DNA from 2 places in the Planococcus dechangensis genome. Region 1 is predicted to be linked to the other one. Evidence: riboswitches for the same ligand, from Rfam matches in the RefSeq annotation. Region 1 holds a riboswitch; the other holds the start of a gene.
What was found. Region 1 has a riboswitch for cobalamin ahead of ACFO5U_RS15740 (hypothetical protein). Riboswitches for the same ligand answer to the same signal wherever they lie in the genome.

Region 1 (4,214 bases):
TCCTCTATCCTGGCGCAAAAGTCGAACCTGAAGCATATGCCTATTTAGCACAAGAATTATCCAAGCAAAACATTACAGTTGCTATCCCTTCAGTCCGATTAAATTTATCAATTTTAGATGTGTCAAAAGCGGATGAAATAATAGAAAGCGACGACAGCATCGAGTGGTATGTTTCGGGCCATTCCATGGGAGGCGCAGCGGCAGCTATGTATGCCGATCAACATTTAGATCGCGTAAACGGGCTCATATTGCTTGGGGCATACGCAGCAAGCAATGACTATTTAAGTGAATCCACCTTACCCGTTTTATCCATCGGCGGTTCAGAGGATGGATTAAGTACGCCTGAAAAAATTAAGGAAAACAGCTCGAACCTCCCAGAAACAACAGAGTTGATTGAAATTCCAGGCGGAAACCACGCTTATTTTGGCGTATATGGTAGTCAGTCCGGCGACAATGAGGCACAGATCACCGTTAGTGAACAACAAGAAATCATTGTCGATTTGATTGTTGATTGGTTAGAAAATGATCACTCCTTAAGTCAGAGTGAGTCATGAAAACTTTACAATCCACATAAAAACACCACACGACAAATCGTGTGCTGTTTGTTTTCCACCCTATTATTCTTCCAATTTCCTTGCAGCAAATTCGTCGTCCATTTTCAGGAAGTACTCGCCGCCTTCTTCAATGCCTTTTATGCGAATGATCATGTCGCGAAACATCTTTTCTTCTTCCATTTGTTCTTCAATGAACCAATCCAAAAATGACAGCGTAGCATGTTCCTGCAGTTCATCCGCCAAGCTTACCAATTTATATATGTTTGCCGTAACTGACTTTTCCTGCGCAAGTGACGCTTCCACAACATCCAAAGCATTTGCATATTCGTTTCTTGGTTCTGTCAACGCCTGGAGTACAGGTTGTTCATCCATTGTCACCAAGTAATGATAGAATTTCATCGCGTGCACATGTTCTTCTCGTGATTGGATTAAATAGAAGTTGGCAAATCCGTGATACCCTTTTCCTGAAAAGTACGACGCCATCGCTGTGTAGGCATGTGCCGCCTGAAGTTCGTTATTGAATTGAGCGTTTAACGCTTCTGTCAAATTTGTTGGTAGCATCTTGAATTCCTCCTCTATTCTATTTAACGTTAGTATAACACGTATGTTGATTAACCCATTTTATAGAAAGCTATGGAAAGTTAATAATGGATCTGCTCCGCTCTCATCCTGCCTTCCACTCCATTACACACAATGGAATCTAAATGTATCATCCTTTTCACAATGAACGATCCCAGCGACGCCGCGCACAAGGGCTAGGCGAAGCACTGAGACGGACGCCCTACCCGGCTCATTGCGAAAGCCATGCCCAAAGCGGCCGGCGCGGTGAACCACCGCATTCCATTATTCAACCAAATAACATTTCCACAATCCCCTCCTAAATCCACATCAAAAGTGCTACACTAAAACTAAGTAAATAATCATGCAGGGAAAAGGTGCTGATTCGTCAGCGTAACAGGGAATCCGGTGAAAATCCGGAGCTGTTTCCGCAACTGTAAGTGCGTATGAAATAAGAGATGCCACTGGGGAGACTCGGGAAGGCCTTAGAGTAAAGCGATGCACAAGCCAGGAGACCTACCTTTTTCTGAACGTATTTTTGCTCTTCGGAAGATAAGAGGATCTACGGCAACTTTTTCCTATGGACAGCTTTGTGCTGGATATTCGCAATCGTGCCACTCTCTTCGTTGAGAGTGGCTTTTTTTGTCTCTTTTTTGAAAGCGATGCGTGCGCTGATATTTACGGACACTATTTTGGAGGTGAAACAATGAAAAAAGACATGCGCTTTTTGTGCTACCCATTCATGCGGGAAAACGCACCGACTGTCGATTTTGAAATTCGCACCGACTCCCTGACGACAAGGATCGGCGAAGCGATATCCGTCACCGACATCCCGGAAGTGATGGAAGACTTGTGCTATTTGCAGCCGATGGTCTATCACTTGAACGGCTCCGTGCGCGGGAAACTCGCCATTACTGAACAAGACCTTGCCGAGCTCAGCGATATGTATGACCGCTACGTAGCTGAAGTGAAAGAGCAAATCGACCAGTTCGTCCTACCCCAAGGAACGCACGCGGCTTGCATTCTTCACGTGTGCCGCAGTGAAGCGAAAAAATCGGTGCGTGCGCTTCATCACGTGATGCTTGAGCGCGCAGTGCCGGAACATTTAATGGACTACGCCAACCTGCTCGCCAATGTCTTTTTTGTGATGGCCGTCTACGTGAACAAGCAGCACGGCGTCGATGAAATACCGTTCGTCAGCAAATCCTATCCAACAAAACGCAAAAAGAAAGAGGAGACTCACACGTGAAAATCAAATCATTTCTCTTACTCAGCATTCCGCTTGCCCTGACACTCGGTGCTTGCCAAGACAACGCCGCCGAAGCACCGGCAACAGAAGAAACAACCGAACAAACATCCACTGAGACTTCAAGCGACGCACCGTATACTGTCATTGACGACCGCGGTGAAGAACTTGAATTCGAACAAGCGCCTGAAACGATCGTGTCGCTTATCCCGAGCAACACTGAGATCGTCTTTGCACTCGATGCCGGAGATCAATTAGTCGGCGTAACTGACTATGACAACTACCCGGAAGCGGCACAGAATATCGAGCGCGTCAGTGATTCCGTGGAATTCAATGCCGAGAAAATCATCCAGCTCGACCCGGATGTCGTTTTAGCTTATTCAACCGGCGAAGCACCGCCTGCACTCGCGCAGCTTGAAGATGCCGATATTCCGGTATTTGTTATCGAATCGGCCACTTCATTTGACGAAGTATACGGCGATATCGAACAAATCGCAGCTGTGCTTGCAAAAGAAGAAAAAGGCGCTGAAGTGATCGAAAGCATCCAAACGCAAATCGAGGATGTCCAAGAACGCCTGGCAGCGGTCGAAGAGCAAAAAGAAGTGTATGTGGAAATCAGCCCATCCCCTGAGATTTACACAACCGGTAAATCGACGTTCCAGCAGGAGATCCTGAACCACGCTCAAGTGACCAATGTCTTCGAGGACCTGGAAGGCTGGCCGAATATCTCTGAAGAAGAAGTCATCACGCGCGATCCGGAAGTCATCTTGACGACCGTGTCTTACGTGGAAGATGCAGTCGGCGATATCGAAGCGCGCGACAGCTGGTCCGATGTGGAAGCGATCGAGAACGGTGAAGTGCATTTCATCGACTCCGACATCACTTCCCGCCCTGGGCCGCGCATTGGTGAAGCGGTGCAGTTAGTTGCGGAAACGGTATATCCGGAATTGATGGAATAATTTTATTCATCCCAAGCATTTTGTCGTTTTATAGAAATGGAATGAATAAATTATTCAAAACAAAAAAAGGCGCTGCCGTCTTACATGGCTGCGCCTTTTTGCTATTCACAATCCCGCTTCGTCGCGGATATCCTGTTCGGTGATGGCCCCACCTTTTCCAGTTCCTTTGACGTCTTCAAGTTTGACGCCAAGCTCTTTCGCCAAATGACGCATCCTCGGCGACACGCGCGTAAAGCTCGCCGCCTGTTGTGAGCTATCGTTTTCTGCTGCTTGTTCAAGATGGACTTGTTCAGGAGTTTCCGATCTTACCGGCGCCTGCTCTTTCGTGTCAATGACTGCAAGTAAAGTGCCCGCTTTGGCGGAATCTCCGCGCTTCACGTGAATTTTCTTCACCGTTCCGCTCGTTTCTGCACGGATTTCCGATACGGCTTTTTCGGTTTGCACTTCACATAGTACCGCGTCTTTATCCACGTAATCGCCTTCGTCGACAAACCATAGGACAATCAAGCTTTCGTCTGTATCTTCCGACAGCCTCGGCAATATTACATCATGCATCGAACCGCCTCCATTCACGCTTCATCCATCATCTGTTTGACCGCCTCGACGATTTTATCCGGTCCTGGCAAGACAAAGTCTTCGAGTACATGGCTATATGGAATCGGCACGTCCGGAATCGCGAGTCGTTTGATCGGCGCTTCAAGTTCGTAGAGCGCTTCTTCCGAAACGATCGCTGCCACTTCTGCGGTCATGCCATACGAGCGGTAATCTTCATCGACGACGACCAGGCGATGCGTTTTCTTCACGGAATTAATAATGGTGTCTTTATCGATCGGTGCCAAGGAACGCAGATCGATGACTTCCGCTTCGATGCCGTCTTGTGCTAATCGCTTGGCCGCT
Region 2 (4,214 bases), on a different contig from region 1:
CGAGACCGATACGTGACTTATTGCCTGTGCTGCCGGAAAAATATTACCGGTTAAGAATGGTCGGTGGAAACGGGGCTTTTCGAAATGCGGATGGCTCAATCGAAGTAAACAGTTTTGACAAGAGTACTTGCAAGCAACTTTTCCATATTATTGATACGCACCAGCTAACGTATTTGATTGATAGCAGCTGGGATTACAGCTATACCGGAGAACAGACCCATCCGATCTATCAAAACATCGATCCGTTGAAGAGTGCAAAAAACGTGCCGATTGATTTGCTGGAAAATGTAGTGAAAATGGTTCTTTTCACAAGCAATGACGAGATACAGAAAAGCTTGGAAGCCCTTCCTCTGAACCTGCATCTGCACCAAAATGAAGGAATACTTGATTTGAGTCCTGAAGGCATTGATAAATGGGCTGGGCTACAGCAACTGGGAGTCAAAGAAAATGAGTTTATTGCCTTTGGTAATGACTCAAATGACATCTGCATGTTTGAAGCTGCCAAAGAAAGCATATGCATTGGTAATCATCCGGTTGCCAAAGAACATGCGACCAAACAAATCACAGAGGATCAAGTGGCAAAAATGATTTTGTCTATGAGTGAAAAGTATCTTACGCAACAGATTGACGTTAATTAGTTTAAGTAAAAAATTAATTAAACTTTCAAACACAGCTCAATTAGAAAAAATATCTATAGATTGCCAGTTTACATATGACCCCTTATCGGAAGTCCATAATAGCGAAAAGAGAAGGTACTGGTCCCGAGTATCTTCTCTTTTTCGTTTGTGTAAGTGTAATTTCACGAACACTTCTATGATTATCGATAAGAAAGATTTACTTCGTTAAATATTAAAAGTTATCAATGATTACTTAATCATGGCGCTTTAATTTTCTTGAAATATCTAGAAATAAAAAAATGTGAGTAGGAAGAACTTTATTTAGGAAAACCCATTTATTTACTTTAATGTATACTATAATTAAATTGATAGAAGTACATTTAAACTAATTCCATTCGAAGGAGTAGCCTGTGAAAAAAATTAAAATTGTATTTCTTAGTTTAACAATATTTGTTTTCTTTTCTTTCCTTCTAGTTTTAGGTGGGAGCTTTTTTCTTTACAAAGTCATAGCAGAAGAACAACCAGATATAAACCTTACATACATCGAAGCAATGGCAGCGATAGTAACTCGAAGTCCTGAAGGAAAACTAAAAAACCAGATCAAAGATTCTTACTTACAAGAAGATTATAAACACGTTTCAATTTATCATGAAAAGGATTTCTCTGAACTTCTGCCAATAACAAAAGAAACGTTAGACTTAGCTTTCGTGAAAACCGAAGCATTGTTCGGCAAAACATATCAAGAACCGATTGACTTTCTTGTATTCCAAGATAGCGAAGAGATGTCGAAGTTGTCTGGGGTAGAAGGTGGTGCTGGATTTTATTCAGCAGAGGATAAGCTGTTAGCCATACATTATCTTGATAAGGACCTTATATTAAAAAGAGAGAATTACCCTTTATACATGTTTCAGGGAGTCATTCTTCACGAATATACTCACTACGCTTTTGCTCAAAAGGCTAAAGATTTAAATATTTACCCGCTTTGGTTTCAAGAAGGTGTTGCTGAATATATTGAAGCCGAAGATCAAGGAGCACCTTTGCCTGAATCTGAAAGTATTCCTTTTGCTCACTTAACAACCTATGAACAATGGGCTGAAGCGAGGTACATAGAGTCAACCAACAATTATGCACAGAGTTATTATGCAATTGAATACTTAATAGAGGAATACGGGGAAGAGATTATCAACAAAATAATGAATTCGGCAAATAAAACCAAAGACTTCGAGAAAAGTTTTAAAGAAATAACGGGGTTAACAATTAACGAATTAGATAAAGTGTACTTAAAATTTTATATAGAATGAAGCAAATTAAATATTTTAAGGAATTTCTAATCTGTTTGGTTTACATATTGCAGGATTATCGGAAGAAGGTTTATCGATAGTCTAGATAAAATTTATCAGTTTCTAAGTTATTATACCGTTATTTAATCATTATTTTTGAAAGACGGTATAATTTTTTCAGGAGTGACTAACGTGTGGAGTTGGTCTAAAAGATGAAAAAAGTTATGCTGGTGAGGAAAGAACGACTGTGTATATAATGAAAAGAAAATAGAGTTCGATCCAATTCATAAAGGTGCTTATGTCTTGAACATAAGTTAAAAGGGAAACCGGTTGAATTCCGGTGCGGTCCCGCCACTGTAAGTGAGAGCCATCTGCAAAAAGCCGCTGAAGCGATGCTTCAGGAAGGTTCAGAATGCGATGATCACGAGCCAGAAAACCTGCCTTTGTGTGGATGCCCATTCGCTTGCGAGGACAAGCTGGAAGCACGCCTTTTTTTGTGCTGTTTTTCCTCAATTCCTCGCGGCTCGTGGGGGATTTTTCTATTTTGACGAGTGGAGGGAAAAGTATGCCAGCAGTTTCCATTATGGTTCAAGGAACAGCTTCTGACGTGGGGAAAAGCTTGATTTGTACAGCGCTATGCCGAATTTTTTCAGACGATGGATTTCGGGTAGCTCCGTTTAAATCCCAGAACATGGCGCTGAATTCTTTTGTGACAGAAGCAGCAGGCGAAATCGGCAGGGCGCAGGGCGTTCAAGCAGAAGCAGCCCGTATTCCGGCGACTTTTGACATGAATCCGATTTTGCTCAAGCCAAAGCAGGACATGGTGTCAGAAGTCATCGTCCATGGCCGGCACTTTATGGACATGAATGCAAAAACCTATCGCGACGACTTCTTGCAGCAAGTGATGCCGGCGGTCGAGCAGTCGATGCGCAGGCTGCAGCAAGATTTTGACGTACTGGTGCTCGAAGGTGCCGGAAGTCCCGCAGAAATCAACTTGAAGGATAAAGACATTGCCAATATGCGAATGGCCCACTTGGCAGATGCCGCCGTCATTTTAGTTGTGGATATCGACAAGGGCGGTGCTTTCGCTTCTATCGTCGGAACCCTTGCGTTGCTCGATGAATCAGAAAGAATACGTGTAAAAGGAATTGTCATCAACAAATTCCGCGGCATGCGCGAGCTGCTCGATGATGGCATTGACTGGCTGGAGAAAGAAACAGGCATTCCGGTGCTTGGGGTCTTGCCTTATCTCGATGTCCAAATCGATGCAGAAGATTCTCTCGCACTATCATCGTTGCGGTTTAAAAAACCGAAGCCAGGAGAGTTTGCAATAGACATAGCCGTCATCCGGCTCCCTCGAATCTCGAATTTTACAGATATAGACCCGTTTTTTGATGAACCGGAAACTGGCGTTCGTCTGGTTGGAAAAGTCGAAGAACTCGGTACACCAGACCTTCTGATCATTCCCGGAACCAAAAACACATTGGCTGATGCTGCATGGCTCATGGAAACCGGGTTCGATGGTGCGATTCAAAAGCTGCGCGAGCACGGAACAAAGATTTTCGGTGTTTGCGGAGGCTTTCAATTGCTTGGGGAATCACTCGTAGATAATGAGGCAGTCGACGGGGAAGGTGGAGTGGCAAGGGGCCTTTCATTACTGCCGGTCGACACGGTGTTTGTCGGGGATAAGAAAACGGTTTTAATGACCGGCAAGCAAGTAAAAGACGGACAGGTGCTGACAGGCTACGAAATCCATTTGGGAAGATCGACCATCTACGGGGAAGCTATCCCATTTATGCAGCTATCGGACGGCCGGATGGACGGGGCAGTAAGTCCAGATGGAGAAGTGATCGGTACCTATCTTCACGGCATTTTTCATAACCGGAAATTCACACGTGAACTGGTCAATGAATTGCGTGTCAAAAAAGGATTGGACCTGTTGGAAGACAATGTGAAACCCGATGCCCAGCGAAGGGAAGAAGCATATGATTTTCTAGCGGAGCAAGTTCGCAGCCATATGAACATCGCAGCGGTTTACCAACTACTCGGCTTGGCGGCTGACGCGGTCCACGAAAGCAAAGTGTAAGATGATAATGTGTTTTTTCAATACCGCTGGAAAACAGCGGATTATAAAGAACAACAAGCCGAACTTCTTATTGAAGTTCGGCTTTTGCATTTGCGTGATCGACAAAATGAACTCCACACTGTATCCCACAATTCAAGTTGAAGATTCGCAAGTTTTCTAATGATCTAGGCAGTGGATGAATTGACCCATCCGTCTTACGATTTTTTTATATTCAGGTTGGCCAATAACATA

Region 2: another riboswitch for cobalamin. It lies ahead of ACFO5U_RS04300 (cobyric acid synthase); the one in region 1 lies ahead of ACFO5U_RS15740 (hypothetical protein).

Annotation. Positions count from the first base shown of each region.
Region 1 is NZ_JBHSGL010000015.1:299,511-303,724, reverse strand. Features, by position in the region: gene ACFO5U_RS15750 (alpha/beta fold hydrolase) at 1-554, shown strand, start outside; gene ACFO5U_RS15745 (ferritin) at 618-1,115, opposite strand; cobalamin riboswitch at 1,471-1,650, shown strand; gene ACFO5U_RS15740 (hypothetical protein) at 1,819-2,361, shown strand; gene ACFO5U_RS15735 (ABC transporter substrate-binding protein) at 2,358-3,317, shown strand; gene ACFO5U_RS15730 (biotin/lipoyl-containing protein) at 3,423-3,872, opposite strand; gene ACFO5U_RS15725 (alpha-ketoacid dehydrogenase subunit beta) at 3,887-4,214, opposite strand, start outside.
Region 2 is NZ_JBHSGL010000005.1:253,314-257,527, forward strand. Features, by position in the region: gene ACFO5U_RS04290 (HAD-IIB family hydrolase) at 1-638, shown strand, start outside; gene ACFO5U_RS04295 (peptidase MA family metallohydrolase) at 1,028-1,918, shown strand; cobalamin riboswitch at 2,171-2,356, shown strand; gene ACFO5U_RS04300 (cobyric acid synthase) at 2,463-3,983, shown strand; gene ACFO5U_RS04305 (ABC transporter permease) at 4,178-4,214, opposite strand, start outside.